One region of the Halopseudomonas sp. SMJS2 genome, then DNA from elsewhere that is predicted to be linked to it. Evidence: predicted binding sites of a transcription regulator. Region 1 holds the regulator's gene; each other region holds the start of a gene.

Region 1 (9,981 bases):
TTTACACCCATTCGGGGTGCGGGCTATAGTCGAGGGCTGAGAAAATAACGTGAATGCCCGCTGTCAGCGGCCCGTCCCAAGGAATTCCCCATGAAGTTCGAAGGTACCCAGTCCTACGTCGCCACCGACGACCTCAAGCTCGCCGTCAACGCCGCCATTACCCTCGAGCGCCCGCTGCTGATCAAGGGCGAGCCGGGCACCGGCAAAACCATGTTGGCCGAGCAGTTGGCCGAGTCCATGGGCGCCAAGCTCATCACCTGGCACATCAAATCCACTACCAAGGCGCACCAGGGGCTCTACGAGTACGATGCGGTCAGCCGCCTGCGCGACTCCCAGCTCGGCGTGGACAAGGTGCATGACGTACGTAACTACATCAAGAAGGGCAAGCTGTGGGAAGCCTTCGAATCCGAAGAGCGGGCCATCCTGCTGATCGACGAAATCGACAAGGCCGATATCGAGTTCCCCAACGACCTGTTGCAGGAACTCGACAAGATGGAATTCTACGTTTACGAGACCAACGAGACGATCAAGGCCAAACAGCGCCCGATCATCATCATCACCTCGAACAACGAGAAAGAACTGCCCGACGCCTTCCTGCGCCGCTGCTTCTTCCACTACATTGCCTTCCCTGACCGCGAGACCATGCAGCGCATCGTTGATGTGCACTATCCGAACATCAAGAAGGACCTGCTCAGTGAAGCGATGGACATCTTCTTTGACGTGCGCAAGGTGCCGGGCCTGAAGAAAAAGCCTTCCACGTCCGAGCTGGTCGACTGGCTGAAGCTGCTGATGGCCGACGACATCCCCGAAGCCGTGCTGCGTGATCGCGACCCGACCAAGGCCATCCCGCCGCTGTATGGCGCGCTGGTGAAGAACGAGCAGGACGTGCAGCTGCTGGAGCGCCTGGCCTTCATGACGCGCCGGCAAAACCGCTAAGCGCTTCACCCTCTCTCCAGCCCTCTCCCTGCAAGGGGGAGGGGCTATCCGAGTTCTCCCGAGAGGCTGCAATCATGCTACTCAATTTGTTCAATGAGATGCGTGCAGCGAAGGTGCCGGTGTCGGTACGCGAGCTGCTGGATCTGATCAACGCGCTGAAGAACCATGTCGTGTTCGCCGATATGGACGAATTCTACTATCTGGCGCGCACGGTGATGGTCAAGGACGAGCGTCACTTCGACAAGTTCGACCGCGCCTTCGGCGCCTATTTCAATGGTCTGCAGGACCTCAACGAGCTGCTGGAAGCGCTGATTCCGGAGGACTGGCTGCGCAAGGAATTCGAGCGCCTGCTCACCGACGAAGAACGCGAGCAGATCAAATCCCTGGGCGGGCTGGACAAGCTGATCGAGGAGTTCAAGAAACGCCTCGAAGAGCAGAAGGAACGCCATGCCGGCGGCAACAAGTGGATCGGCACTGGTGGTACCAGTCCTTTTGGCTCCGGCGGCTACAACCCGATGGGTATCCGTGTCGGCGACGCGGGCAAGCGCCAGGGGCGTGCGGCCAAGGTCTGGGAGCAGCGCGAATACAAGAACCTGGATGATCAGGTGGAGCTGGGCACCCGCAACATCAAGATCGCCCTGCGCCGTCTGCGCAAGTTCGCCCGCACCGGAGCCGCAGACGAGCTGGATATCGACGGCACCATCGACCACACCGCCCGTGACGGCGGCCTGCTGAATATCCAGATGCGCCCGGAACGGCGCAACGCAGTCAAGTTGCTGCTGCTGTTCGATATCGGCGGCTCGATGGATTCGCATATCAAGGTCTGCGAAGAACTGTTCTCCGCCTGCCGGACCGAATTCAAGCATCTGGAATATTTCTACTTCCACAACTGCCTCTACGAGTCGGTATGGAAGGACAACATGCGTCGGACCAACGAGCGCATCCCCACCATGGACCTGCTGCACAAGTATGGGCCGGACTATAAGGTGGTGATCGTCGGTGACGCGGCCATGGCACCCTACGAGATCACCCAGCCCGGTGGCAGCGTGGAGCACTGGAACGAGGAGGCCGGCCACGTCTGGATTACCCGCCTGCGCGAGAAATATCCCAAGATGATCTGGATCAACCCTTATCCCAAGGATGCCTGGGGCTATACCACCTCGACTCGCATTATCCAGGACCTGATGGAGGATCACATGTATCCCCTGACGCTGGAGGGGCTTGAGGAAGGGATGCGGTATCTGAGCAAATAGATGTCGGGCTCTCGGGCTCGGGCATTGTAGTTGTAGGTGTCTGGTGCAAGGACTGCGCTTGGGTACTGCCCTTGGCGGACACGCCGCAAGTACCCGCAAGCGGGGCCTGCCCGTCAATCAAAGATTGCCGGGCGTTCGGCTGCACGCGAAGCAGTGCTTCGCAGACGTTTGCCTCACCCCTGTAGGCTCGCGGTTGCTATCCGACCGCCAGGGAAGGCGGGAGTGCCGGAAATGCAGGAGCATTTTCCGGCCCTGGCAACCGACGGTCCGCCAAGGGCAGTACCCAAGCTCCGCCGGCTAGCTCATCGCATATCCCGGCGAAAACACTATGGGATCTGCATAGCAACAGCTCCTTCTGCATAAATAGCTTCCCGTCTGATACCAATGCAGGGTTTCCCTGTAGTAACTTCAGGACGTTCTGACAGTCTTTGCCGGTTGGGTCAGGCAGACCGTCGGTTGCCAGGGATGGCAACCGCGAGCCTACAGGGATGTACTTGCGGCGTGTCTGCATGGCCCAGCCGGCAAAGGCTGTCTTGCACAGAGTCGAAGCCCCCCGCACAAGAGAAATAATCATGACATTGAAGCCAGGCCGCTACCGCCACTATAAAGGTAAGGACTACCAGGTGATCGGCATCGCGCGACATTCCGAAACAGAAGAGCCGTTAGTGGTCTACCGTACCTTATATGGCAAATTCGACCTGTGGGTGCGGCCGCTGGACATGTTCACCGAACAGGTGGTTGTGGAAGGCAAAACATATCCACGCTTTACCTTTGTCAGCGAAGACGTGTAGGCTCTGGCCCTCCAGACCGCCTGCGCCCCTTGCAGGCAACGTTGACGCCTCGCTCCCCCGCGCAGGCCGATTTGATTGATTGAGGAATACTGTTACCCATGGGAAAAGCACTGGTCATTGTGGAGTCACCGGCCAAGGCCAAGACGATCAACAAATACCTTGGCAATGACTTCGTGGTGAAGTCGAGTATCGGACACATCCGCGACCTGCCCACCAGCGGCAGCAGCAAGACCGAAAGCAAACCCAAGGGTGGACGCAAGGCCGCCTCCGCACCGGAAGTCGACAAGGCAACCAAGGCGCGGATGCAGCTGGTCAACCGGATGGGCGTCGACCCTGAAAATGACTGGAAAGCGCACTACGAGATCCTGCCCGGCAAGGAAAAGGTCATCGACGAACTGCGCCGCCTGGCCAAGGAAGCCGACACCATCTATCTCGCAACGGATTTGGACCGCGAAGGGGAAGCCATTGCCTGGCACCTGCGCGAATCCATCGGTGGTGATGAAAGCCGCTACCGTCGGGTAGTGTTCAACGAGATCACCAAAAAGGCCATCCAGGAAGCCTTCTCCGAGCCGGGCGAGCTGGACATGAATCGGGTCAACGCCCAGCAGGCACGGCGCTTCCTTGATCGGGTGGTGGGTTATATGGTCTCGCCGCTGCTGTGGCAGAAGATCGCCCGCGGCCTGTCCGCCGGCCGGGTACAGTCGGTCGCGGTCAAGCTGATCGTCGATCGCGAGCGGGAAATCCGCGCCTTCATCCCGGAAGAGTTCTGGGAAGTGCATGCCAACCTGAACACCCCGAAAAGCGAATCCGTTCGCTTCGAAGTGGTCAAGGAAAATGGCGAAGCCTTCCGTCCGCTGAACAAGCAGCAGACCGACCAGGCACTGGAGCAGCTGCAGAGCGCCGACTACAAGGTGGTCAAGCGTGACGCTCGCCCGACCAGCACCAAGCCCGGCGCACCCTTCATTACTTCCACGCTGCAACAGGCTGCCAGCACGCGCCTGGGCTTCAGTGTGAAGAAAACCATGATGATGGCCCAGCGGTTGTATGAAGCGGGCTACATCACCTATATGCGGACCGACTCGACCTTCCTGTCGGCTGACGCCGTAAGCATGGCGCGCGGCTATATAGAGAAGAACTTCGGCGCCCAGTATCTGCCCGAAACGCCGAACGTCTATGGCAGCAAGGCCAACGCCCAGGAGGCGCACGAAGCCATCCGCCCCTCGGACGTGAAGCTCAAGTCCACCGAGCTCAAGAGCATGGAGCGGGATGCCGAGCGGCTGTATGAGCTGATCTGGCGCCAATTTGTCGCCTGCCAGATGCCGCCGGCCAAGTACCTGTCCACCACCATCACGGTGCAGGCGGGTGATTTCGAGCTGCGCGCGCGCGGTCGTATCCTGCAGTTCGACGGTTTCACCAAGGTCCTGCCGCCGCTGGGCAAAGGTGGGGAAGACGAAGTGCTGCCTGACATGCAGGTGGACAACCAGCTTGAGCTGATCAAGCTCGATCCGAAGCAGCATTTCACCAAGCCACCGGCGCGTTATTCTGAAGCCAGCCTGGTCAAGGAGCTGGAGAAGCGTGGTATCGGCCGCCCGTCGACCTATGCCTCGATTATCTCCACCATCCAGGAGCGCGGCTACGTCACCCTGAACAACCGGCGTTTCTACGCCGAAAAGATGGGTGACATCGTCATTGAGCGGCTCAATGAAAGCTTCCCGAACCTGATGGACTACAGCTTCACCGCCCGCATGGAGGAATCCCTCGATGATGTGGCCCAGGGTGAAGTGATATGGAAGCAGGTGTTGGACAAGTTCTACGCCGATTTCAGCCTCAAGCTCAAGGCCGCCAGTGCGGCGGATGAGGAGCAGGGCATGCGGGCGAATCTGCCGACGCCAACCGATATCCCCTGTGTGGAATGCGGCCGGCCGATGATGATCCGTACCGCCTCTACCGGTGTTTTCCTGGGCTGCTCGGGCTATGCTCTGCCACCCAAGGAGCGCTGCAAGGCGACCGTCAATCTGGTGCCCGGTAACGAAGTGGCAGCCGATGACGAGGAAGGCGAATCACGCATACTGCGCGCCAAGCGCCGCTGCCCGATCTGTGCCACCGCCATGGACAGCTACCTGGTGGATGAGCGCCGCAAGCTGCATGTGTGCGGCAATAACCCCGACTGCAGCGGCTTCGAGGTGGAAGAGGGGCAGTTCAAGATCAAGGGCTATGATGGTCCGGTGATCGAGTGCGACAAGTGCGGCAGCGAGATGCAGCTCAAGACCGGCCGTTTCGGCAAGTACTTCGGTTGCACCAACAGCGCCTGCAAGAACACCCGCAAGCTGCTGAAAAGCGGTGAGGCGGCGCCGCCGAAGATGGACCCGGTACTGATGCCGGAGCTGCGCTGCGACAAGGTCGATGACGTCTATGTGTTGCGCGACGGTGCCTCGGGTCTGTTCCTGGCTGCCAGCCAGTTCCCGAAGAACCGTGAAACCCGCGCTCCGCTGGTCAAGGAGCTGCTGCCGCACCGCGACGCGATCGACCCGAAGTACCACTTCCTGCTTGATGCGCCGGTGGCTGATCCCGATGGCAACCCCACGGTGATCCGCTATAGCCGCAAGAGCAAGGAGCAGTACGTGCAAAGTGAAATCGAGGGCAAGCCCAGTGGCTGGCGCGCGTTTCACGATGGCAAGGGCTGGGTCGTGGACGATGGGCGCAAGCCCAAGCGCTGAGCGGAGGCTGTATGGTGAATGAGATCTACACCCGCACCAACCAGGCACTCTCATTTGCCCGTCTGGCGCTGACATCCTGGGAGGCGGCGGCAGGTGCCACTGATCTGGGCGCCATGACCCAGGCGCGTTACCACCGTGAGCACGTCCTGTTCCATGGTTACCGCGCGGTGTTGGCGCTGATTCATGAAATTGCCGAGCGTTATCGCTGGCCGTTGCTGGACGCTCGCGATGTCGAGCAGGTGTTGCGCGGTGATCTGTCCGAACGCTTTCCCGGGCCGGAACTGGGCGAGCTGACGCAACTGGCAATGGATGATGGCAGCTGGCTGGCGGGGCTGTTGCGGGCCTGGGGGCAACTGTTCGCAGCCGAGGCCGCCCCATCCCGAACTGCTGCCGCCGGCGAGCTGATTGCCACCACGGCTGCTCCGGTGGCGGAATGGGGTATCGACGAGGCGCAGGCAGCGCTCGCTGCGCTGGCCGCGCAGATCGAGCGTTATCGCGAGGGAATGCAGGAGTGGTGAGCGGTGGTCGGCTCAGGGTGGCTGTGATACCCTGCGCGGCTTGACTGACAGGAGACGTACAATGCCTTCACCCTTTCTCGAGATCATAGAGCTTGCCGACGGCACTGTCGCTTTGCGCCGCCCGGACGAAGAGGGCAAGCCGCTGTTGACCATCGAGTTCTCCGAAGAGGCAAGGGACTTTCTGCAGGGCAACTACGTGGAAGTGGCCAAGGCGATGATCAGTACTGGCATGCAGATGGCTGGTCAGATCATGGAAGAAGATCCCGATCTGGAATTCGACGAACACCGCGTATTGCATTGACCCAGTCGGGCAAACGCCCGACCGAGGTGGTCACATCAAGCCATGCCGGTGCTGCCCAGGCGCACATTGAGGCTGGCGCAGTACCCTGAGCGGGCAGCTGCCTCTAGGCGTAGATGGGTGCTTGCCAATGGTGGCAGCCAGCTCACCACTGTGTGGCTGTAGCCTAGCCGCAGAATCTCGCAGCATAATTCCAGTGTATCCATGCCATGCTTGGGACGGATGATGAGTATGCGCTGGGGATCGAGCCCCGAGGCCCGCAGCCACTTCTGGCTGACCGGCAGCGGCGGGTCGATCAACGTCAGCCAGCCCGGACAACTGGCCTGGCTCAGATCCCGCAACACCGGCGCCAACCATTGCAGGCACTGGCGTGGCGTACCATTCAGACTGATCTCACTGAAGCCGATGTTCTCCGGCTCGCTGTCAGGTAGGGCCGTACCGCTCAGGCTCTGTGCCTGCAGGCGAGACGACATCATGACCTGGTGCAGCAGGTCGGGTTGTGCGGCTGAACCTTTGTTTCGCGCATACTGCATGGCGTACTCCTTCAGTGGCGTATCACGCCGACGCTCAGACCTTCGATGATCAGTTCCTGTTCGCGCAGATCGACTTCTATGGGCGCGAAATCAGGGTTCTCAGCAATCAATGACACCTTGCGGCCCTGCTTGTGGAAGCGCTTGACGGTCACCTCGTCATCGAGGCGGGCGACGACTACCTGGCCATTCCTGACTTCGCTGGTGCGATGTACGGCGAGCAGGTCTCCATCAAGAATGCCGATGTCCTTCATGCTCATGCCGCGCACGCGCAGCAGGTAGTCGGCACGGGGGCTGAAGAACTCGGGGCTGATGCGGCAATGGTCCTCGATGTTCTCTACCGCCAGGATGGGGGCGCCGGCGGCCACCTGGCCGATAACCGGTAATCCATCTTCCTGGTTCTGGGCCTCACTGTCGGCCGGCAGGCGGATGCCGCGGGAAGCGCCGGGGATCATCTCAATGGCGCCTTTGCGGGCCAGTGCCTTGAGGTGTTCTTCGGCCGCGTTTGGTGAGCGGAAGCCAAGCTCGCGGGCAATCTCCACCCGGGTGGGGGGATAGCCATTGGCACTCATGTATTCCTTCAGGAAGGCCAGTACCTGTTGTTGCCGTGCCGTCAGTTTAAGCATTATCCAGTACCTGTCTTTTTATACAGTTATTGGGATTATATACAGTTGTGCCCGCAGGGCAAGTCGTTTGGCCAGTTTGCTTGCGCAGACGGCTGTGGTAAAACGTTCAAGTTGACAGGGAGATCGTTTGAAACGTATGTTTCAAACAAATGTATCTGGGAGTTATCCGTGGCACAGTCTGAAACAGTCGAGCGCATCCTTGATGCCGCCGAGCAGTTGTTTGCCGAAAAGGGGTTTGCGGAAACCTCGCTGCGTCTGATCACCAGCAAGGCCGGGGTGAACCTGGCGGCGGTGAACTACCATTCGGTTCGAAGAAATCCCTGATCCAGGCGGTGTTCACCCGCTTCCTCAATCCCTTCGTCAGCAGTCTGGAGCAGGAGCTTGATCGCAACGAGCAGGCCGGTAATCCAGAGCAGAGTCTTGAGGAGTTGCTGGACATGCTGGTGCGGCTGGTGCTGGCGGTGAAGCCACGCAGCGGGCACGATCTTTCTACCTTCATGCGGTTGCTGGGTTTGGCTTTCAGTCAGAGCCAGGGTCATTTGCGCAAATATCTGGGTGAGGTCTACGGCAAGGTGTTCCAGCGCTACATGGCGCTGGTATTGCGCAGCTCGCCCGAGCTGCCGGCGGATGTGCTGTTCTGGCGTGTGCATTTCATGCTGGGCAGTGCGGCATTCACTCTGTCGAGTATGAAGGCGCTCAAGGCCATGGCCGAAGCAGAGTACGGTGAGCGCGCCGGGACCGAGGAGGTGCTGCGACAGATGGTGCCTTTCCTGGCCGCCGGCATGCGTGCCAGCCCGCAGTTGCGGGGGGAGGCGAGCAGTCGCCTGCGCGATGCCCCGGAACCGGTGGCGCCCTAGGACTTACTTCCCGCTGTGTGATCCGCTATCGTGTATGCCTTTGTTGCAGCGGAGTGACCATGCAGCTGGACCTGATCCATATATCCATCGAGCGTCAGTTGCTGACCGGCTCCAGGGCCGGTCGGCAGCTGTGCCAGTATCCGGTATCAACAGCAAAGAATGGTGCGGGGGAATTGAACGGCAGCGGTTGCACGCCGCGCGGCCGGCACCGGGTGCGGGCCCGCATCGGTGAGGGCCAGCCGCTGGGTGCGGTCTTCATTGGTCGGCGGCCGACCGGCGAGGTCTGGTCGCCTGAGCTGGCCGCTACGCACCCGCAGCGGGACTGGATCCTGACTCGCATACTCTGGCTCTGCGGTGAGGAGCCGGGTATCAACCGTGGCGCCGATCGTGATTCCCAGCGCCGCTACATCTATCTGCACGGTACCGGTGACGATCAGCCGATGGGCGTCCCGCTGTCCCATGGCTGCATCCGCCTGCGTAATCCGGATATCCTGGCGCTGTTCGAGATGACCCCGGCCGGCTGTGCGGTAATCATCGAATAGCGCTTGCCCTACATTCCAAGGAGCACTTCATTGAAACAAGGCACATTGATGCTGGATCTGGCCGGCACCTGGCTGACGCCGGAAGACCGCCAGCTGTTGAGACAGCCCGAAGTCGGCGGCATGATCCTGTTTGCCCGCAATACCGAATCCCCGGCCCAGGTGCGCGAGCTGGTACGCAGCATTCGTGCAGTGCGCCCCGATATGCTGATCGCCATTGACCAGGAAGGCGGGCGGGTCCAGCGGCTGCGGCGGGATGTGTTGCGGTTGCCGGCGCTTGGCCGAATCGCCGGGTGCGCTGCCGCAGAGCAGGAGCAGCTGGCCGAGGCTGCGGCCTGGCTGATGGCGACCGAGATGCTCGCCTGCGGTATCGATATCAGCTTTGCGCCGGTATTGGATCTTGATTACGGGCGCAGCCAGGTAATCGGCGACCGTTCCCTGGGCGGTGATCCGCAGCAGGTGAGTCGCCTGGGTCAGGCCTATATCCAGGGGCTGCGGCAGGCCGGCATGGCCGCGACCGGCAAGCATTTCCCCGGGCATGGCTGGGCAGAGGCTGATTCACACTTCGACCTGCCGGTCGATGAGCGCAGCGAGGCGACGATCCGCGAATCCGATCTGCAGCCCTTTGCGGCGCTAGCGCCGTTGCTGGATGGGATCATGCCGGCGCACGTGGTCTATCCGGCGGTGGACAGCCTGCCGGCGGGCTTTTCCCGCCGCTGGCTGCAGGACATCCTGCGCGCTGAGCTGGGCTTTCGTGGGGTGATCTTCAGTGATGACCTGACCATGGCCGGCGCTCACGCGGTGGGCGGCATGGCGGAGCGGGTCGATGCGGCGCTGGCGTCCGGTTGCGACATGCTGCTGGTGTGCAATGATCGCGCTGCGGCTGAGCAGGCGCTGGCGCATGCGCAGCAGATGG
Region 2 (9,981 bases), 1.1 Mb from region 1:
GCCGGCTGATGACCTGGTGCAGACGCTACGTGACCAGTTGGGTAAAGGCAGCGTCTCCCTGCACTATAGATAAACCGAATTCAGACATTCTCACGGGACCGGGCTGCTCGACGCAGCCGAGGCAATCCCGTAAGGTAACGCAAAAAACAGGATGCCCCGACGCGGGGCCACGCGGATAATCGACGCTTATGATCAAGAGCCAGAAATACCTCGAATTTGAACAGCCGATTGCCGACTTGCAGGCCAAGATCGAAGAGCTGCGTCTGGTGGGCAGCGACAATTCGCTGAATATCACCGAAGAAATCACCCGTCTGCAGGACAAGAGCCGTTCGCTCACCGAGAGCATTTTCTCCAACCTGTCGAGCTGGCAGGTGGCTCAGATGTCCCGGCATCCGCAGCGCCCTTATACGTTGGACTACATCCGCCACATCTTTACCGATTTCGAAGAGCTGCATGGCGATCGTCACTTTGCCGATGATGCCGCCATCGTGGGTGGTATTGCCCGCCTGGACGGCCGGCCGGTGATGATTATCGGCCATCAGAAGGGCCGTGACGTGAAGGAAAAGGTCCGTCGCAACTTCGGCATGCCCAAGCCCGAAGGCTATCGCAAGGCCTGCCGCCTGATGCAGATGGCCGAGCGCTTCAATATGCCAATCCTGACATTCATCGACACCCCCGGCGCTTATCCCGGCATTGATGCCGAAGAGCGTGGCCAGAGTGAGGCCATCGCCTGGAACCTGCAGGTCATGTCGCGTCTGAAGACACCGATCATCTCTACCGTTATCGGTGAGGGCGGCTCCGGTGGCGCGCTGGCTATCGGTGTCTGCGACCGGCTGATGATGCTGCAGTATTCCATCTACTCGGTGATCTCGCCCGAAGGCTGCGCCTCGATTCTGTGGAAGAAGGCCGAGAAGGCGTCCGACGCTGCTGAGGCCATGGGGGTTACCGCCAGCCGCCTGCAGGAACTGGGTCTGGTCGATAATCTGATCCCCGAACCGCTGGGTGGCGCTCATCGCGAGCCGGAAACCATGGCGGCGCGGATCAAGCAGCAACTGCTTGCCGAGCTGGCGAAGCTGGACGAGCAGTCTGCCGAAGAACTGCTGGACAGTCGCTACGAGCGCCTGATGGCTTTCGGTATCAAGTAACATGTTCACTCTGCAGGGGCTGCTGCAACAGCTGGCGCCCTGTAGGGACGCCCCGGCCTGCTGGTTGGGGTTGTCCGGTGGGCTGGATTCCATGGTGCTGCTGGACGCCCTGGTGCAGCTGCGCCGCGACCATCCGCTGCCCCCTCTCAAAGCCATTCATGTACATCACGGCCTGCACACCGATGCGGACCGCTGGACTGAGCATTGCGCACGCGAATGTGCTGCCCGGGATATTCCCCTGCATATCGAGCGGGTGCAGCTGCCAGGCGGCGGTAGTATCGAGGAGCTGGCGCGGGATGCCCGCTATGGCGTATTCGAGCGGTTGCTGGAGACCGGAGACTGGCTGCTGTTGGCCCATCACGCCGATGACCAGCTGGAAACCCTGTTGTTTCGCCTGCTGCGCGGCACCGGTTTGCGCGGGCTGGCAGGTATGCCGAGCAGTCGCGTATTGGGCGCAGGTCAGCTGTTGCGGCCGCTGCTGCCCTGGTCGCGTCAACAGCTCGCTGACTGGGCTCACCAGCGACAATTGAACTGGATCGATGATCCGGCCAACGCCGATCCGCGTTACGCCCGCACCACCTTGCGTCACGAGCTGCTGCCACAGTTACGCCAGCGCTGGCCGAGCATGCCGCAGAACCTGCTGCGATTGGCCGAGCATGCTACCGAAGCTAACGAACTGCTGGATGAGCGGGCCGCTGAAGACCTATCGCTGGCGGCGGGTGGAGTGATCGATGACTGGCTGTGTTGCTGGCCCAGTCTGGACATGACGATCCTCGCCACCTTGACTGCGGCACGGCAAAAGAACCTGCTGCGCTATTGGTTGCACAGCCATGCCATCAGGCTGCCGGACCAGCGCCATCTGCACAGCTTGATGAGTCAGCTCGGCGCTGCGGCGGACGGTCAGCCGATCGTGCAGCTGGACGGCGCGCAGCTACACCGTTCGTCGGGACGCCTGTGGTTGTTGCCGGCCGGGGGCGTGCCCGCCGGGGTCGATCAGCCGCTGGCGCAATTGACCGACACCCGGCTGACGGCAGGCAATGGCCGCCTGTATCTGCGGCCCGGTGCTGGCATCGCGATCCGGGAGGGTGTCTGGCGCATCGGCTATCGATGTGGTGGTGAGCAAATCAAGCTGCCCGGTCGGCCGCGTCAGAGTCTCAAGGATCTGTTCCAGCAGGCTGGCATTCCAGTCTGGCTGCGGCCGGCAATCCCCTTGCTATACTGCGACAACCAACTGATTTCGGTGGCTGGCCGCTGGACGGCCGAAGGGGCAGCAGCAGGCTCCAGTGAGGCCGGATTCAGTGTGTGCTGGGAGCCGGTTTTAGATTGAGCAAGGTGGGGCTGTCTGGTATCCTGACTTCCCATCTTGACGAGACTTTGGTCTCCCTTCGATTCCTTGCGACTGCGGTCGCCTAACTTCAATCTACGGGTTTTTCATGACGCGCTACATCTTCGTCACGGGTGGTGTTGTATCTTCTTTGGGCAAGGGCATCGCCTCGGCATCCCTGGCGGCGATTCTCGAAGCACGTGGCCTCAAGGTCACCATGCTCAAGCTGGATCCCTACATCAACGTGGATCCGGGTACCATGAGCCCGTTCCAGCACGGCGAAGTCTTCGTCACCCATGATGGGGCCGAGACCGATCTGGACCTGGGGCACTACGAGCGCTTCATTCGTACCCGCATGACCCAGAACAACAATTTCACCACCGGTCGCGTCTATGAAGACGTGCTGCGCAAGGAGCGCCGTGGTGATTATCTGGGTGCCACCATCCAGGTGATTCCGCATATCACCGATGAAATCAAGACCCGCATCATCCGTGGCGCCGGCGATGCCGATGTGGCCATGGTTGAAGTGGGCGGCACCGTGGGTGACATCGAGTCGCAACCGTTCCTCGAAGCCATCCGTCAGCTGCGTCTGGAAGTGGGCGCCAAACGCGCCATGCTGATGCACCTGACACTCGTGCCCTATATCGCCACCGCCGGCGAAACCAAGACCAAGCCGACCCAGCATTCGGTCAAGGAACTGCGCTCCATTGGTCTGCAGCCCGACGTGCTGGTGTGCCGCTCCGATCATCCGATCGACCTGGCCTCCCGGCGCAAGATCGCCCTGTTCACCAACGTCGAGGAGCGTGCGGTCATCAGCCTGCCGGACGCCGACACCATCTACCGCATCCCCGGCATCCTGCATGCCCAGGGCCTGGATGATTATGTCGCCGAGCGTTTCGGGTTGGAATGCGGCAGTGCCGATCTGTCCGAGTGGGAGCGGGTGGTGGATGCCAAGCTGCATCCGGAGAAGGAAGTCACCATCGCCATGGTCGGTAAGTACATGGAGTTGCTGGATGCCTACAAATCGCTGATCGAAGCCCTGAGCCACGCTGGCATCCAGAGCCGCACCAAGGTCAATGTGCGTTATATCGACTCGGAAATCATCGAGGAGAATGGCACTGGCCAGTTGGAAGACGTGGATGCCATTCTGGTGCCGGGTGGTTTCGGCCTGCGCGGCGTGGAAGGCAAGATTGCCGCCGTGCGCTATGCCCGGGAAAACAAGATTCCCTATCTGGGTATCTGCCTGGGTATGCAGGTGGCAGTCATCGAGTTCGCCCGCAATATCCTGGGTTGGGATGATGCCAACTCCACTGAATTCGACAAGACTTCCAAGCATCCGGTAGTTGGTCTGATCACCGAATGGCAGACCGCCACCGGCGAGATGCAGACCCGTGACGAGTCTTCCGACCTGGGCGGTACCATGCGTCTGGGCGCGCAGGAATGTGCCCTGGAAGCCGGCAGCAAGGCCCGCGACTGCTACGGCCAGGATGTGATCGTCGAGCGTCACCGTCACCGCTACGAGGTCAACAACAACCTGTTGCCTGAATTGCAGAAGAGTGGCCTGAAAGTGTCCGGGCGGTCGATGGATGGTGCGCTGGTGGAAATGGTCGAGGTCGAGGATCACCCCTGGTTCGTCGCCTGTCAGTTCCACCCCGAGTTCACCTCCACGCCGCGTGATGGTCATCCGCTGTTCAGCGGCTTCGTCAATGCCGCGCTGAAGCAGCGTGCAGCCAAGAAAGCCTGAGGATCTACGCTATGGCGCAGAAGATAGTCCGCGTTGGCGACATCGATATAGCCAACGATAAGCCGTTCGTGCTGTTTGGCGGCATGAACGTGCTGGAGTCCCGTGATCTGGCCATGCGTATCTGCGAAGAATACGTCGAGGTGACCCGCAAGCTGGGCATCCCGTACGTGTTCAAGGCCAGCTTCGACAAGGCCAATCGCTCGTCGATCAACTCCTATCGTGGTCCGGGCATGGAAGCAGGTTTGAAGATCTTCGAAGAGATCAAACAGACCTTCAAGGTACCGGTCATTACCGACGTGCACGAGCCTCATCAGGCAGCGCCGGTGGCCGAAGTGTGTGACATCATCCAGTTGCCAGCCTTCCTGTCCCGGCAGACCGATCTGGTGGTGGCCATGGCCAAGACCGACGCGGTTATCAATATCAAGAAGGCGCAGTTTCTGGCGCCCCAGGAAATGCAGCATATCCTGACCAAATGCGAAGAGGCCGGTAACGATCAGCTGATTCTCTGCGAACGCGGTTCCAGCTTCGGTTACAACAACCTGGTAGTGGACATGCTCGGCTTCGGCATCATGAAGCAGTTCGAGTACCCGGTATTCTTCGATGTGACCCACGCGCTGCAGATGCCCGGAGGGCGCAGCGACTCGGCGGGCGGACGGCGCGCCCAGGTCACTGATCTGGCCAAGGCCGGCATGAGCCAGGGCCTGGCCGGTCTGTTTCTCGAAGCGCACCCGGACCCGGACAATGCCAAGTGCGACGGCCCCTGCGCCCTGCGGCTGGACAAGCTGGAACCCTTTCTCACCCAGCTCAAGGCGCTGGATGATCTGGTAAAGGGCTTCCCGCAACTTGAAACTGCCTGAGCGGCAGGCAAACCCCTTTAACTTCTTAAAGCATGTTTCAGATGGAGAAAGCAGCAATCATGGCGAAGATCATTGAAATCAAGGGTCGTGAAGTACTGGACTCGCGCGGTAACCCGACCGTTGAAGCGGATGTGATTCTGGAAGGCGGCATCCTCGGCAGTGCCTGTGCCCCCTCCGGTGCCTCCACCGGTTCCCGTGAAGCGCTGGAACTGCGCGATGGCGACAAGAGCCGCTACCTGGGCAAGGGCGTATTGAAAGCCGTTGCCAATATCAATGGTCCCATCCGTGAACTGCTGGTCGGCCGTGATGCGCTGGATCAGACCGGTCTGGATCGCGCCATGATTGAGCTGGATGGTACCGAGAACAAAGCCAAGCTGGGCGCCAACGCCGTTCTCGCGGTCTCCCTGGCCGCTGCCAAGGCCGCTGCCAAGGCCAAGGGCGTGCCACTGTATGCGCACATTGCCGATCTGAACGGCACACCCGGCCAGTACAGCATGCCGGTGCCGATGATGAATATCATCAACGGTGGTGAGCACGCCGACAATAACGTCGATATCCAGGAGTTCATGGTCCAGCCGGTAGGCGCCAAGACATTCGCTGATGCGCTGCGCATGGGCACCGAGATCTTCCATCATCTCAAGGCGGTACTGCAGGCGCGCGGTCTGAGCACCTCGGTAGGTGACGAGGGTGGTTTCGCACCGAACCTGGCCTCCAACGAAGATGCTCTGGGTGCCATTGCCGAAGCGGTTGCCAATGCCGGTTACAAGCTGGGTGAAGACGTAACCCTGGCCTTGGATTGTGCTGCCAGCGAGTTCTACAAGGATGGAAAGTATGACCTGGCCGGTGAAGGCAAGGCATTCGATGCTGCCGGTTTTGCTGACTACCTCGCGGGCCTGAGCCAACGTTATCCGATCATCTCCATCGAAGACGGCATGGACGAATCCGACTGGGCTGGCTGGAAAGTGCTGACCGACAAGATCGGGGCCAAGGTGCAACTGGTCGGTGACGATCTGTTCGTGACCAATACCAAGATCCTCAAGCGCGGTATTGACGAGAAAATCGGCAATTCCATCCTGATCAAGTTCAACCAGATCGGCTCGCTGACAGAAACCCTGGAAGCCATCCAGATGGCCAAGGCGGCTGGCTTCACCGCGGTGATTTCGCATCGCAGCGGTGAAACCGAAGATCACACCATCGCCGACCTGGCGGTGGGTACCGCTGCTGGTCAGATCAAGACCGGCTCGCTGTGCCGCTCCGACCGGGTGTCCAAGTACAACCAGCTGCTGCGTATCGAAGAGCAACTGGCTGGTCAGGCGCCTTACAAGGGCCGTGCCGAGTTTCGTGGCTGATAATCGGCTTCCGGGGAGACTGCCCGTTTGAAATGGCTCTGGGTGATATCACTGGCCTTGCTCGCCGCCCTACAGTATCGACTGTGGGTGGGCGAGGGTAGTCTGGCGCATGTCACCCAGCTCAAGCAGGACATCGCCAGTCAGCAGAGCGAGAATGAGAAGCTGCTGGAGCGCAATCGCGTGCTCACCGCAGAGGTCATCGAGCTTAAGCAGGGGCTGGAAACCATCGAAGAGCGTGCCCGGCATGAGCTGGGCATGGTCAAGGAAGGCGAAACCCTGTTCCAGCTGAGCGGTAATGACTGACCACCCGCTGTCTTTCTGGGTGGCCATTCCTGCTGCCGGCGTCGGCTCGCGCATGCGCGCCGATCGTCCCAAGCAATATCTGCCCTTGAATGGGCGCTGTCTGATCGAACATACCCTCGACTGTTTTCTCGACCAGCCCGGCTTGTCCGGCCTGGTGGTTTGCCTGTCGCCAGATGATGAATGGTGGCCGGAACTGGCCTGCGCGTGTGATCCGCGCATTACCCGGGCCGATGGTGGCCGTGAACGGGCCGACTCGGTGCTCAACGGACTGCAGGCGCTCACGGCGCTGGGCGCCGGGGAGCAGGACTGGGTGCTGGTGCATGACGCCGCCCGGCCCAATCTGGCTCAGTCCGATCTGCAGACGCTGCTGGCTACGCTGCAGCATGATCCCATCGGCGGGCTGCTGGCGGTGCCGGTGCGCGATACCCTGAAACTGGCCGGGCCGGATGGCCGGGTCAGTTCTACTCCGGATCGTTCACTGTTCTGGCAGGCCTATACCCCACAAATGTTCCGCCTCGGTGCGCTGCGCACAGCGTTAAGCGACGCGCTGGCGGCCGGCGTGGCGATCACCGATGAAGCCTCGGCCATGGAATGGGCCGGCCAGGCGCCGCGGCTGGTGGAAGGGCGAGCGGATAATATCAAGGTGACCCGGCCGGAAGATCTGGAGTTTCTCCGGCGGCGTTGAGTTGATGACCACCCCAGGCATCCATTCATCCACTGCAGATTGACCGCGGTTGGGGTACTCAATATGCTGTATTCCTATACAGTGTAACGGTGTCCTCATGGTTGGCTATTCCTCTCCTATTCGGTTTGTGCAGGTTGACTCTGCTGCCTTGTTTTTGGAGCAGGGCCGATGAGTGCGGTGGTGTCGCTCGATGCCCTGTTGCGCCAGCAGCGGGTATGGAAAGGGCGGGGCGAGGCCACGCCAGCTGCGGCTCAGCCCACCGGTCACCCGCAGTTGGATGCGCTGCTGCCCGGCGGTGGTTGGCCGGAGGCGGCGCTCAGTGAAATTCTGCTGGCGGCGCCTGGCGCGGGAGAGCTGCAGTTGTTGTGGCCGACTTTGGCGCGGCTGACCCGGGCGGGGGAACGGATCGTGCTGGTGGCACCGCCTCATGTTCCCTATCCCCACGCCTGGCTCCAGGCCGGCGTCGATCTGCGCTGGATGACCTTGATCGGTGCGCCCGAGCGGGAGTCGCTGTGGGCGGCGGAGCAATGTCTGCGCTCGGGCAGCTGCGCGGCGGTGTTGTGCTGGCCGCAGCGCATCGATGATCGTGGATTGCGCCGCTTGCAACTGGCGGCGGCGACCGGTCAGACCCTGGGGTTTGCCTGCCGTTCTCTGCGCGAGGCGGTCAATCCGTCGCCAGCCGCCCTGCGTCTGGCAGTGGATTGCCAGCCACGACAAGTGCGGGTGCTCAAATGCCGGGGCGCGCTGGTGCCGGGTCAGTCGGTTGCGCTCTGACCATGCGCTGGGCCTGTATTCTGCTCACTCAACTGGCGCTGGATGGCGTATCGCGCAGCCGTGACGATCAGGCCCAGCCGCTGGTGCTGGTGGCCGGTCCGGCGCAGCGCCGAATCATCCGGGCAGTCAATCCCGCAGCCCGTCAGCTGGGGCTCAAGCCCGGTCAGACGTTGATTGCCGCGCAGGCGCTGACCAGTGGTTTTGCCGTGGCCGAGTATGATCAACAGCAGATCGATCACTGGCAACATTTCCTGGCCGCCTGGGCTTATCGTTTCAGCTCCCATGTCAGCCTGGATTATCCGCGGGCTCTGCTGTTGGAAATCGAGTCCAGTCTGGGGCTGTTCGGCCCCTGGCCACGTTTTGAAGAACGTTTGCGCACCGAACTGACTGAGCTGGGCTTTCAGCACCGCATCGTATTGGCGCCCAACCCGGCGGCGGCGCGGATGTTGGCCAATGTGCATGACGGCCTGGCGGTGGACGATGTTGCCCTGCAGAGGGAAGTCGAACGCCTGCCCATCAGTCGCTGTGGCTTGCCGGCCGACATCGTGTCAGCCCTGGCCCGCATGGGGCTGCGGCGGGTGAAACAGCTGCTGGTATTGCCCCGGGATACGCTGGGGCGGCGTTTCCCCAAGGATGTGCTGTGGCATCTGGATACGCTGCTGGGTCATCAGCCGCTGGCGCTCGGCAACTTCCAGCCGGCTGATGAATTTGCTGCCCGGATCGAATTCAACTTCGAGGTCAACAACCATCAGGCGTTGCTGTTTCCGCTGCGCCGGTTGATTGCCGATCTGCATGCCTTCCTTGCTGGCCGGGACTGCGGCGTGCAGCAATTCATGCTGACGCTGGAGCACCGCAGTCTGGCTGCCACCGCGGTGCCGGTGGGCCTGCTGACGCCGGAGCGCGATACCCAGTTATTGTTCGATGTGGCGCGCGGCCGCCTGGAACAGCTACAGCTGCCCGCCCCGGTGCTGGCGCTGCGCCTGTCGGCACCGAACCTGCCGGATTTCGTACCGCAGTCACAAACACTCTTTGTCGAACGGCCGCAACAATCCCAGCCCTGGGAGCAGCTGCGTGAACGATTGCGTGCCCGCCTGGGAGACCAGGCCGTGTATGGGCTGGCCGCCGTGGCTGATCACCGTCCGGAGCACAGTTGGCGTACCGATGTGACGGGCGGCAGAGCAGGGCAGCACGATGGCCGGCCGCGGCCGGGCTGGTTGCTGACCGAGCCGCAGCCGCTCAATGATCTGGTACCCGAGATTATCGCGGGCCCCGAGCGCATCGAGTCGGGCTGGTGGGATGCCGGCGATCTGCGGCGGGATTACTATCTGGTCCGCACCCGGGACGGGCGTCGGGCTTGGGTCTGGCGTGCGGTCGACGGCTCGGGGCCGTTCATGTTGCAAGGCTGGTTCGCATGAGCGCGGCTTATGCCGAGTTGCATTGCCTGAGCAACTTCAGCTTTCAGCGGGGCGCCTCCAGTGCCGATGAACTGTTTGCCCGGGCGCGTCAGCACGGCTACCAAGCCCTGGCGATCACTGACGAATGCACCCTGGCCGGCATCGTGCGGGCCTGGCAGGCGGCCAAGGAACACCAGTTGCCGTTGATCGTTGGCAGTGAAATGCAGATAGAGAACGGGCCGAAGCTGGTGTTGCTGGTGGAGAACCTGCAAGGCTATCAACGACTGTGCCAGTTGATCACCCTGGCCCGGCGGCGCGCGGAGAAGGGATGCTATCGGCTGCTGCGTGAGGATATCGACGCCGATATGTCCGGCTTGCTGGCGTTATGGTTGCCGACAGAGAAGGA
Region 3 (9,981 bases), 670 kb from region 1:
GCATGTCGGGAGCAAAGTAGCCCCACATGGAGTCAGTTCGAGAAGTAGCCACCGAAGCCGCGATATTGCATGAAGCGTTGCTGCCTCGCTCGCTCCTTGAGGTCACTGGCCGGACCTTCAGGGAAGCGTTTGGCGAAGGCCATCTGGGCCAGAGCGGCCCAATCCCAGGCACCATCACGCAGTACTTCGTCGATCAGCCGCTCGGCCACGCCGCGCTGGCGTAGCTCTTCGCGCAGCCGGACCGGGCCATAACCGCGCTGGCTGCGGGAATAGACGTAAGCCTCGCAGAAGCGCTCATCGCTGAGCAGCCCCTGCTCCTGCAACCGATCCAGCTCCATTTCCGCCATCTCGGTTGCTGCGCCCCGCTGGCGCAGCTTGCGCACTAGCTCGGCGTAGCTGTGTTCGCGCCGGGCCAGCAGATCCATCGCCGAGCGGCGGATAGCCGCCGGGGTATCCAGGCTCTGTTTACCTAACACGCGTCAGTTGCCGATATCAGCCGTCAAGATCGGCATTCTCTTCGACCGCAGCCGTCTTGCTGCTGGCCTTGGGAAGCAACTCATCACGGATGGCCTTTTCGATCTCATCGGCGATCTGCGGGTTGTCAGCCAGGAACTTGGCCGCATTGGCCTTGCCCTGCCCGATCTTGTTGCTCTTGTAGCTGTACCAGGCGCCGGACTTCTCGATCTGACCGATCTGCACGCCCAGGTCGATGATCTCGGCATTATGATAGATACCGGTGCCATACAGAATCTGGAACTCAGCCTGACGGAACGGCGGTGCCACCTTGTTCTTCACTACCTTGACTCGGGTTTCGCTGCCGATCACCTCGTCGCCTTCCTTCACCGCACCGGTGCGGCGAATATCCAGACGCACCGAGGAGTAGAACTTCAGCGCGTTACCGCCGGTGGTGGTTTCCGGGTTGCCGAACATGACGCCGATCTTCATGCGAATCTGGTTGATGAAGATCACCAGACAGTTGGCGTTCTTGATGTTACCGGTAATCTTGCGCAGCGCCTGGGACATCAGACGAGCCTGCACGCCGACGTGGTGGTCACCCATGTCGCCTTCGATTTCGGCCTTGGGCACCAGTGCCGCCACGGAGTCGACGATGATCACGTCCACGGCGTTGGAGCGCACCAGCATATCGGTGATTTCCAGTGCCTGCTCACCGGTATCCGGCTGGGACACCAGGAGGTCATCCACATTCACGCCCAGCTTGCCGGCGTACTCCGGATCGAGCGCGTGCTCGGCATCGACGAAGGCGCAGGTGGCGCCGCTTTTCTGCGCCTGGGCAATAACCGACAAGGTCAGCGTGGTTTTACCGGATGATTCCGGACCGTAGATCTCGACGATCCGGCCCTTGGGCAGACCGCCCAGGCCCAGGGCGATATCCAGGCCCAGCGAGCCGGTGGAGATCGACGGGATCGCCTGACGCTCGTGGTCGCCCATGCGCATGACCGCACCCTTGCCAAATTGACGTTCAATCTGACTCAAAGCCGCTGAAAGCGCCTTCTTCTTGTTGTCGTCCATTGTGCATCCTCTGGTATGGGGGTACGCGAGCGCCCCGGAAAAATGGAAAATCAAAACACTGTATGTATGGTCAGTGATTATTCCACAGTTGTCCGGAATCGCCTACCCCCTTTCATCGAGACTGTGCGGCGATTGGCAACGCCTTCTGCTTCGCCCCTGCAACGACATCTACAGACACCTTAATGGGAGCGGCTTGCCCGCGAATGGGTGCCGAGCAACGCTATCGCGCCCTCGCCAACTTCTCCAGCTCCATAATCAATCCCTCCAGGCCATGCAACACCGCCTGGGCGCGCACGTCCCGGCGGCTGCCCTGGATGCGCCGACATTGACTGAGCACACCTCGATCACGGACAGCCCAGCCAAACCAGACGGTACCCACGGGCTTGTCCGGCGTGCCGCCCTCGGGCCCGGCAATCCCGCTCACCGCCACCGCCAGATCCGCCCCGGCGGCCTCCAGCGCTCCCTCCGCCATGGCCCGCACTACCGGCTCGCTGACTGCGCCGAACTGCAGCAGGTCCTCTTCACTCACATCGAGCCAGCGCACCTTGCTGTGATTGGCATAGGTGACGAAGCCGGTATCGAACCAGCCGGAACTGCCGCTGACCCGGGTTATCGCCTCGGCAATTCCGCCGCCGGTACAGGATTCGGCCGCGGTCACACGCAGGCCCTGCTGACGCAATGCATTGCCCAGTCGGGCGGCGGCGGAATCGATCAGGGGATCATATTGCGACATCGCATGCTCCTCATTCTTACGCTTAAAAGACGGCACCGTTTGTTAGACTATGCCCTTTTCTTGCAGAACTATCGATCAGGGACCTTCATGAGCCGCGCCGAGAAATCCGTTACCCACACGCCGATGATGCAGCAGTACTTTGGCATAAAGCAGCAGCATCCCGATCAGTTGCTGTTCTATCGGATGGGTGATTTCTACGAGTTGTTCCACGATGACGCGAAAAAAGCCGCGCGGCTGCTGGATATCACCCTCACCGCCAGGGGTAATTCCGCCGGCCAGCCGATCCCTATGGCCGGCATTCCCTTTCACGCCGCCGAAGGCTATCTGGCCAAGCTGGTCAAGCTCGGTGAGTCGGTGGTCATCTGTGAGCAGATCGGCGACCCGGCTACCAGCAAGGGGCCGGTCGAGCGGCAGGTGGTGCGCATCCTCACTCCCGGTACCGTAAGCGACGAAGCATTGCTGGATGAGCGCCGCGACAATCTGCTAGCCGCGCTGGTGGGCAACGAGCGACGTTTCGGCCTGGCCACCCTGGATATCAACAGTGGCCGCTTCACCGCCATGGAACTGGGCGGCTGGGAAACGCTGCTCGGCGAACTGGAGCGCCTGGCGCCGGCGGAACTGCTGATTCCCGACGACTGGGAAGCCAATACGCCGATCGAGCGGCGCCGCTCGGTGCGCCGCCGCGCGCCCTGGGAATTCGACCAGGACAGCGCCTTCAAGACCCTGACCCAGCAGTTCGCCACCAAGGATCTGGTCGGTTTCGGTTGCGCCGACCTGACCCTGGGCCTCGGCGCTGCCGGTGCACTGCTTTGCTACGCCAAGGAAACCCAGCGCACCGCCCTGCCGCACCTGCGCAGCATTACCCAGGAGCGCTTCGAGGACAGCGTCGTGATCGACAGCGCCAGCCGCCGCAATCTGGAGATTGATTGCAACCTGGGCGGCAGCCGCGACAACACCCTGCTCGATGTGCTGGACCACAGCGCCACCGCCATGGGCAGCCGTCTGCTGGCCCGCTGGCTGAACCGCCCGCTGCGCGACATGGCAGTGCTGCAGGCGCGCCAGGACAGTATTGCCGGGCTGATCGATGGCTACCATTACGAGACCATTCACCCGGTGCTCAAGGGCATTGGTGATATCGAGCGCATTCTCGCCCGCGTCGCCCTGCGCTCGGCCCGTCCGCGGGACTTGGCGCGTCTGCGCGATGCACTGGCCACCCTGCCGGAGCTACAGGCCACGCTGGAGCCGGTAGCCACCCCGCACATAGGGCAGCTGGCGAGGATCGTATCTACCTATCCGGAACTTGCCGAGCTGCTGCAGCGGGCGATCATCGACAACCCGCCGGCGGTAATCCGCGATGGTGGCGTGATCAAGACCGGTTATGACAGCGAACTGGATGAACTGCAGAACATCAGCGAGAACGCCGGTCAGTACCTGATCGACCTGGAAACCCGCGAGCGCGAGCGCACCGGCCTGTCCACCCTCAAGGTCGGCTACAACCGCGTGCATGGCTATTTCATCGAGCTGTCCCGCGGCCAGTCGGCCGAGGCCCCGGCCGACTATATCCGCCGGCAGACGCTCAAGGGCGCCGAGCGTTTCATCACCCCCGAACTCAAGGAGTTCGAAGACAAGGCCCTGTCGGCCCGCAGCCGTGCCCTGGCCCGGGAAAAGCAGCTGTACGATGAACTGCTTGATCGCCTGAATGATGATCTGGCCCACCTGCAGGACAGCGCCGCCAGCCTGGCCGAGCTGGATGTGCTGACCTGCCTGGCGGAGCGCGCCGCCAGCCTGGATTACTGCCGACCGACCTTCGTGCCCGGCAGCAGCCAGCTGTGCATCGAACAGGGCCGCCACCCGGTGGTGGAAAAGGTGCTCGACGGCCCCTTCGTGGCCAATGACCTGCAACTCACCGCCGATACCCGCATGCTGGTCATCACCGGCCCCAACATGGGTGGTAAATCCACCTATATGCGCCAGACGGCATTGATCGTACTGCTGGCTCATATCGGCGCCTTTGTACCGGCGGCGAAAGTTGAGCTGTCGCCAGTCGATCGCATCTTCACCCGCATCGGCTCCAGCGATGATCTGGCCGGTGGCCGCTCGACCTTCATGGTCGAGATGAGCGAAACGGCCAATATCCTGCATAACGCCACTGACTGCAGCCTGGTGCTGATGGACGAGGTGGGCCGCGGCACCAGCACCTTCGATGGCCTGTCGCTGGCCTGGTCCGCCGCCGAATACCTCGCTCAGGTGCGGGCATTCACCCTGTTCGCCACCCATTACTTCGAACTGACCGCGCTGGCCGATAGCGATCCGGGGGTCGCCAACGTGCATCTGAACGCCACTGAACACAACGAGCGCATCGTGTTCTTGCATACCGTTCTGCGGGCCCGGCGAGCCAGAGCTACGGCTTGCAGGTAGCTCAACTGGCCGGCGTACCGCGCCCGGTGATCGACCGGGCGCGGCAGCATCTGGCGGACCTGGAACAGCAGAGCCTGCACCAGACGGCGAGCGGATCGGTACGGGACAGCATGCCGCTTCAGAATGATCTGTTCGCCGCGGCGCCGCATCCGCTGGTGGAGGCTCTCCAGCGCCTCAAACCGGACGAATTGAGTCCGCGCCAGGCACTCGAGCTGCTGTATCAGTGGAAGACGGAGTTGGGCTGAAATAGCGACAAATGATAGCCATTATCATTAAAGCTGCAGCCAAATGACGCAAGCGGGTAAAAAACATCCAGCGAAGTGCCCCACCGGGAAATTTGCTGCTAGAATACGCGCCATCTTTTGGCACGCCTTTTGGGAGACCTACCATGACCTTTGTTGTGACCGACAACTGCATCAAATGCAAGTACACCGATTGCGTTGAGGTATGTCCTGTCGACTGTTTCTACGAAGGTCCGAACTTCCTGGTCATTCATCCCGATGAGTGCATCGATTGCGCCCTGTGCGAGCCAGAGTGCCCGGCCAACGCGATTTTTGCCGAAGATGAGGTGCCGGAGAATCAGCAGGCCTTCATCGAGCTGAACGCCGAACTGGCCGACGTGTGGCCGAATATCACCGAGAAGAAGGACGCCCTGCCCGACGCGGAAGAGTGGGATGGTGTGGCGGACAAGCTGGAGCATCTGGAGCGCTGATACCAGCGCCCTGCTCGGCGTAAAAAAGGCTGACTTTTATTTAAGTCAGCCTTTTTTGTGCCCGCCATTCACTCAACCTGAACCCCAGACGCCGCTGGCTATAGAGCGCAGCCGGTCTCATCCATGGGTAGACTCTCCGTCAAGGCTGAGCCCATTTACCACAGAATGAATACATGAGCAGGTGTCGACGATGCGCCAGCCGGCCTCGGTCAAGCGGTAACGGTCTTCATAGAACCCACCCAGCTGGCGGGTGATGCCCGTTTGCGGGTTCAAGTTGAAATAGAACAGCGCCCAGCGACCGCGCGCCTCGGTCGCCGATTCGAGGACCAGCTCTGGATTGCTGCCATGATGCAGATCGACAACCTCCGGCCGACAGGCCAGCCGGGTGTACAGTGCGAGGAAGTCGTCGCGGTCATGGAACACGCCCAGATCCCCGTAATCGATTCGAATCGGCCCCGGCGCGAAACAGTCGCGGATCACCTCTGTCTGCTTCAGGTCACAGGCATTCAGGTATCGATATTTCAGCTGGCGGATCTGCTCCAGGGCTTCGAGCTGGTAGAGACGCTGCTCCAGCGTCATCCGACTTGTCACTTGCATCGTGATGTCTCCTTCATCCTACCCGGGCCGGGTGCGTCGGTACCGGCGCGCCCAGCTGGTGGCGCAGCGATGCTGGCTGGCGACCCTCGCTATCGATAATCCCGTAGCGCAGCGCCTGCTCGGCACTGATCAGGGTCTGGCCACTGAGTTGTTCCAGTTCGGGATCATTCAGCAAGGCGTGGATGACCCGCCCATTGAATTCAGGGGTTTCAGCCTGAGCCAGGAAGGCCGAGTAATCCACGCCACTGGCGGCGCCGACCAGGGCGCTGCGCTCGGTGTGCTGCAAACCCAGCCACAGGGACAGGGCCGCAACACCGGTGCCCTCCAGGTCCACCGCCATGTCGGCAGCGAGCTTGTCGCAACCGGCCTTCTGCGCACCATAGGCGGGGCCGTGCATATAGCAGTTGGCGCCGTAGGACGAAATAAAGACAATCAGCCCGCGGGATGCCGCAAGTAGCAGCGGGACGGCGTGGTAACTGGCCACATAGGCCGAGCGCAGCCCCACATTGAGCATCTCCACCATGTCCAGCGGCTTGGTCCAGAAGGGTCCAGGCGCGACCAGTTGGGAATGCAGGAAGGTGGCATTGTTGACCAGCAGATCGAGCCGCCCCTGCTCCCGCTGTACCCGCCCGAACAGGCTGGCGACCTGGGCGTCGTCCGCATGGTCGCAGGCCACCGCGATGCCGCGGCCTCCGGCGCGATTGATCAACTGCACGGTCTCTTCCAGGCTACCACCCAGCAGTTGGCCGTTGACCTCTTCCTGCCCCTGGCCACTGAGGGTACGGCCGGTCACATACACGGTCATGCCGGCAAAGCCCAATGCCACGGCGATTCCTCGCCCCACGCCGCGACTGGCTCCGGTTACCACCGCAATTGCAGGTTGTTCAGACATGACTCCGCTCCAGGAAAATTTATCCAGTTTCCTTTTTAAGACCTGGGGGCGCCGGCCACATCGTCTGCTCGGACGACAGCCTGCAAGCTCGTGGTCGCAATGGAGCACCCCAGCGGCTGTTCGCACTATTTATCAGGTATAAAAAAACCGGTGGATCACCACCGGTTCTATCACGGCCTTGACCAGCTCAACGCGAACGCGGCATGCCCAACCCGAACTGGGCAATAAGCTCGCGCTGGATCTCGTTGGTACCACCGCCGAAGGTCAGGGTCACGCAGGCGCGTACGTCGTACTCCAGCTCACCGAGCAGGAAGGCCGCAGCACTGCCCTCGCGCACGAGACCATTGGCACCGACCACTTCACTGAGCTTGCGCAGGATATCCACCACCGTCTCTGACCCATACACCTTGGTGGTCGAGGCCAGTGCCACGTCCATGCGCCCCTGATCCAGATCCGCGGCGATGCGGAAGTTGATCAGACGCATGGCGTCGATCCGCGCATAGCACTCGGCCAGCAGGCTGCGTACCCAGGGCTGATCGGTCGCACGGCGGCCCTGCTCATCCTCCGCTCTGGCCCACAGATAGACCTTGCGGAAGATACCCACTACCCGATCCGACCAGGAACCCAGGCCCAGACGCTCATGGTTGAGCTGGGCGGTAACCAGCTGCCAGCCCTTGTTCAACTCACCGACCAGACGATTGCTCGGCACGAACACATTGTCGTAGTAGGTGGCTGCGGTCGGGTTGCTACAGGTCGGGATCAAGGTATTGGAGAAACCCTCGGCCTTGGTATCGACAATCAGGATGGAGATGCCCTTGTGCCGGGCCTCCTCCGGATTGGTACGTGCCGCCAGCCAGATGTAGTCGGCGGAATGGGCGCCGGAGGTCCACAGCTTGTTGCCGTTGACCACGAAGCCATTTTCCTCGACCCGCGCCGTGGTTTTCAGCGTGGCCAGGTCGGAACCGGCCCCCGGCTCGGAGTAGCCGATGGCGAAGTTGATTTCCCCAGCGGCAATCCCCGGCAGGAAGGTCTCCTTCTGTTCCGCCGAGCCATGCTGCATCAATGCCGGACCAACGGTGCTGATGGTCACGAACGGCAACGGCGCGCCGGCGATGTTGGCTTCCTCGAAGAAGATCAACTGCTCGGTCGGGCCGTAGCCCTGGCCGCCGTATTCCTTCGGCCAGCCGACCGCCAGCCAGCCGTCCCTGCCCATCTGCCGCACCAGTTGGTTGGCCGAGTCGGAGCCCTCCGAACCGCGCAGTTCACAGCGCAGCTCATCGCTCATCAGGTTGTTGAAATAGTCCCGCACCTCCAGGCGCAGCTTCTTCTGTTCCGCAGTCAGATCGACATACATAAGCTGCTCCTCAGGCCACGCCCAGAATCAGGCCACTGGTCGGTACGCCGGTGCCAGCGGTAACCAGTACGTTTTCCACATTGTCTACCTGGTTCACCGAACTACCGCGCACCTGCCGCACGCCTTCGGCGATACCGTTCATGCCGTGGATATAGGCCTCGCCCAGCTGCCCGCCGTGGGTGTTGATCGGCAGGCGCCCGCCCCGTGCATGGTGCCCGGCACGAATGAATTCCTTGGCCTCGCCGCGGTCGCAAAAGCCGAACTCCTCCAACTGCGGCAGTACGAAGGGAGTGAAGTGGTCATAGATCACCGCAGTCTGGATCGCATCCGGACCCAGGCCCGACTGACGATAGATCTCCCTGGCCACCACACCCATCTCCGGCAGGCCGGTGATGTCGTCACGGTAGAAGGACGTCATGCTCTGCTGGCCGTCGGCGATACCCTGGGAGGCGCCCTTGATGATCACCGGCTTCTGCTTGAGATCACGCGCCCGTTCGACCGAGGTGATGACCATGGCCACCGCGCCGTCGGACTCCTGGCAGCAATCCAGCAGGCGCAGCGGGTCACAGATCCAACGCGAATTCTGGTGGTCTTCCAGGGTGATCGGCTTGCCGTAGAAGAACGCCGCCGGGTTGGTCGCGGCAAAGTCGCGCACGGCCACGGCGATACGGCCGAAGTCCTCGGTGGTGGCGCCGTAGGTGTGCATATAGCGGCGGGCGAACATGCCGACCCAGGAGGCCGGGGTATGGAAGCCGTGGGGCATGTACCAACCGTAGTTGACGTTGTCGAACAAAGGCGTATCGCCGAAGCCATAGCTACCGGTACCGAAGCGATACCAGGAGCGCTCGTTCATCGCCCGGTACACCACCACGGTTTTCGCCACCCCAGTGGCCACCGCCATCGCCGCGTGCATCACCGGGCCGCAGGCGGCGCCACCGCCATGCGGTACCTGAGAGAAGAACTTGACCTGCTCGCAGCCGAGCAATCGGGCGATCTCGTACTCCGGCACCTTGTCCACGGAATAGGAGCTGAAACCGTCTACATCCTTGGGATCGATACCGGCATCGGCCAGCGCCGCCAGGGTCGCTTCCATCGCCAGACGCAACTCGGTACGACCGGAATTCTTGGAAAACTCGGTGGCACCCAGGCCGGCAATCGCTGCCTTGCCGGAAAGCAATGCATCATTCATCTGTGCGTCTCCGTTATGCGGGCAGAACCAGGCTGACCGTACCGGCCGCGTGGTTGCCCATGGAATTCTTGCCCTTGAGGCTGATTACGACCGACCGCGTGGCCTCGTCCCGCTCAGTCACCTCGCCGCTGAAGGTCATGGTGTCGCCGGGATAGTTGGGCACACCCAGCTTGATGCGGATATCGCCGAAGCTGGCCAGTGGTCCGGCCCAGCCCTCGATGAACCGCTGCACCAGCGCGGTGGTGGTGAGGATATTCATGAAGATGTGCGGCGAGCCCAGCTCCCGGGCCGCTTCGACGTCATGGTGACCGGGGAAGTAGTCGCGGGTGGCGATGGCGCCGCCGTTGATCAGGGTCACGGTGACCGGAATCGACAGCTCGGGCAGTTGCTCGCCGAGGCTGGTTTCAGCAAAGGTTCTTGTTTTCATCGAGGTCATATTTCCATCCAAGCTTGTCATTGTTGGCCAACCAGTCACCGAGACGCTCGAGAGTGGCAGCGGAACCGCCCAGCACCAGGCTCAGGTAGCGGCTCCAATAGAGAAAACGGTGAATCGGAT

The links. Region 1 encodes LexA, which represses DNA repair genes until DNA is damaged. Its sites were predicted from a motif close to CTGTNTNNNNANACAG; they were not measured.
Region 2: a site for LexA is predicted at 7,474-7,489, ahead of imuA (translesion DNA synthesis-associated protein ImuA). Genes of this name have one in related genera too.
Region 3: a site for LexA is predicted at 1,589-1,604, ahead of recA (recombinase RecA). Genes of this name have one in related genera too.

What each region holds. Positions count from the first base shown of each region.
Region 1 is NZ_CP123445.1:1,930,492-1,940,472, reverse strand. Features, by position in the region: gene QAO71_RS09045 (MoxR family ATPase) at 91-936, shown strand; gene QAO71_RS09040 (VWA domain-containing protein) at 1,011-2,189, shown strand; gene QAO71_RS09035 (DUF1653 domain-containing protein) at 2,762-2,980, shown strand; gene topA (type I DNA topoisomerase) at 3,079-5,697, shown strand; gene QAO71_RS09025 (DUF6586 family protein) at 5,709-6,215, shown strand; gene QAO71_RS09020 (hypothetical protein) at 6,277-6,516, shown strand; gene sulA (SOS-induced cell division inhibitor SulA) at 6,552-7,046, opposite strand; gene lexA (transcriptional repressor LexA) at 7,058-7,669, opposite strand; partial or broken gene QAO71_RS09005 (TetR/AcrR family transcriptional regulator) at 7,838-8,526, shown strand; gene QAO71_RS09000 (L,D-transpeptidase) at 8,586-9,068, shown strand; gene nagZ (beta-N-acetylhexosaminidase) at 9,117-9,981, shown strand, end outside.
Region 2 is NZ_CP123445.1:832,163-842,143, forward strand. Features, by position in the region: partial or broken gene dnaE (DNA polymerase III subunit alpha) at 1-73, shown strand, start outside; gene accA (acetyl-CoA carboxylase carboxyl transferase subunit alpha) at 189-1,145, shown strand; gene tilS (tRNA lysidine(34) synthetase TilS) at 1,147-2,472, shown strand; gene QAO71_RS04100 (CTP synthase) at 2,579-4,213, shown strand; gene kdsA (3-deoxy-8-phosphooctulonate synthase) at 4,225-5,070, shown strand; gene eno (phosphopyruvate hydratase) at 5,130-6,419, shown strand; gene ftsB (cell division protein FtsB) at 6,447-6,722, shown strand; gene ispD (2-C-methyl-D-erythritol 4-phosphate cytidylyltransferase) at 6,715-7,407, shown strand; gene imuA (translesion DNA synthesis-associated protein ImuA) at 7,576-8,181, shown strand; gene QAO71_RS04130 (DNA polymerase Y family protein) at 8,184-9,596, shown strand; partial or broken gene QAO71_RS04135 (error-prone DNA polymerase) at 9,593-9,981, shown strand, end outside.
Region 3 is NZ_CP123445.1:2,597,783-2,607,763, forward strand. Features, by position in the region: gene QAO71_RS12300 (regulatory protein RecX) at 33-425, opposite strand; gene recA (recombinase RecA) at 493-1,530, opposite strand; gene QAO71_RS12310 (nicotinamide-nucleotide amidohydrolase family protein) at 1,751-2,263, opposite strand; partial or broken gene mutS (DNA mismatch repair protein MutS) at 2,351-4,926, shown strand; gene fdxA (ferredoxin FdxA) at 5,070-5,393, shown strand; gene QAO71_RS12325 (nuclear transport factor 2 family protein) at 5,511-5,990, opposite strand; gene QAO71_RS12330 (SDR family NAD(P)-dependent oxidoreductase) at 6,004-6,882, opposite strand; gene QAO71_RS12335 (acyl-CoA dehydrogenase family protein) at 7,070-8,236, opposite strand; gene QAO71_RS12340 (lipid-transfer protein) at 8,247-9,425, opposite strand; gene QAO71_RS12345 (MaoC family dehydratase) at 9,439-9,861, opposite strand; gene QAO71_RS12350 (acyl-CoA dehydrogenase family protein) at 9,830-9,981, opposite strand, start outside.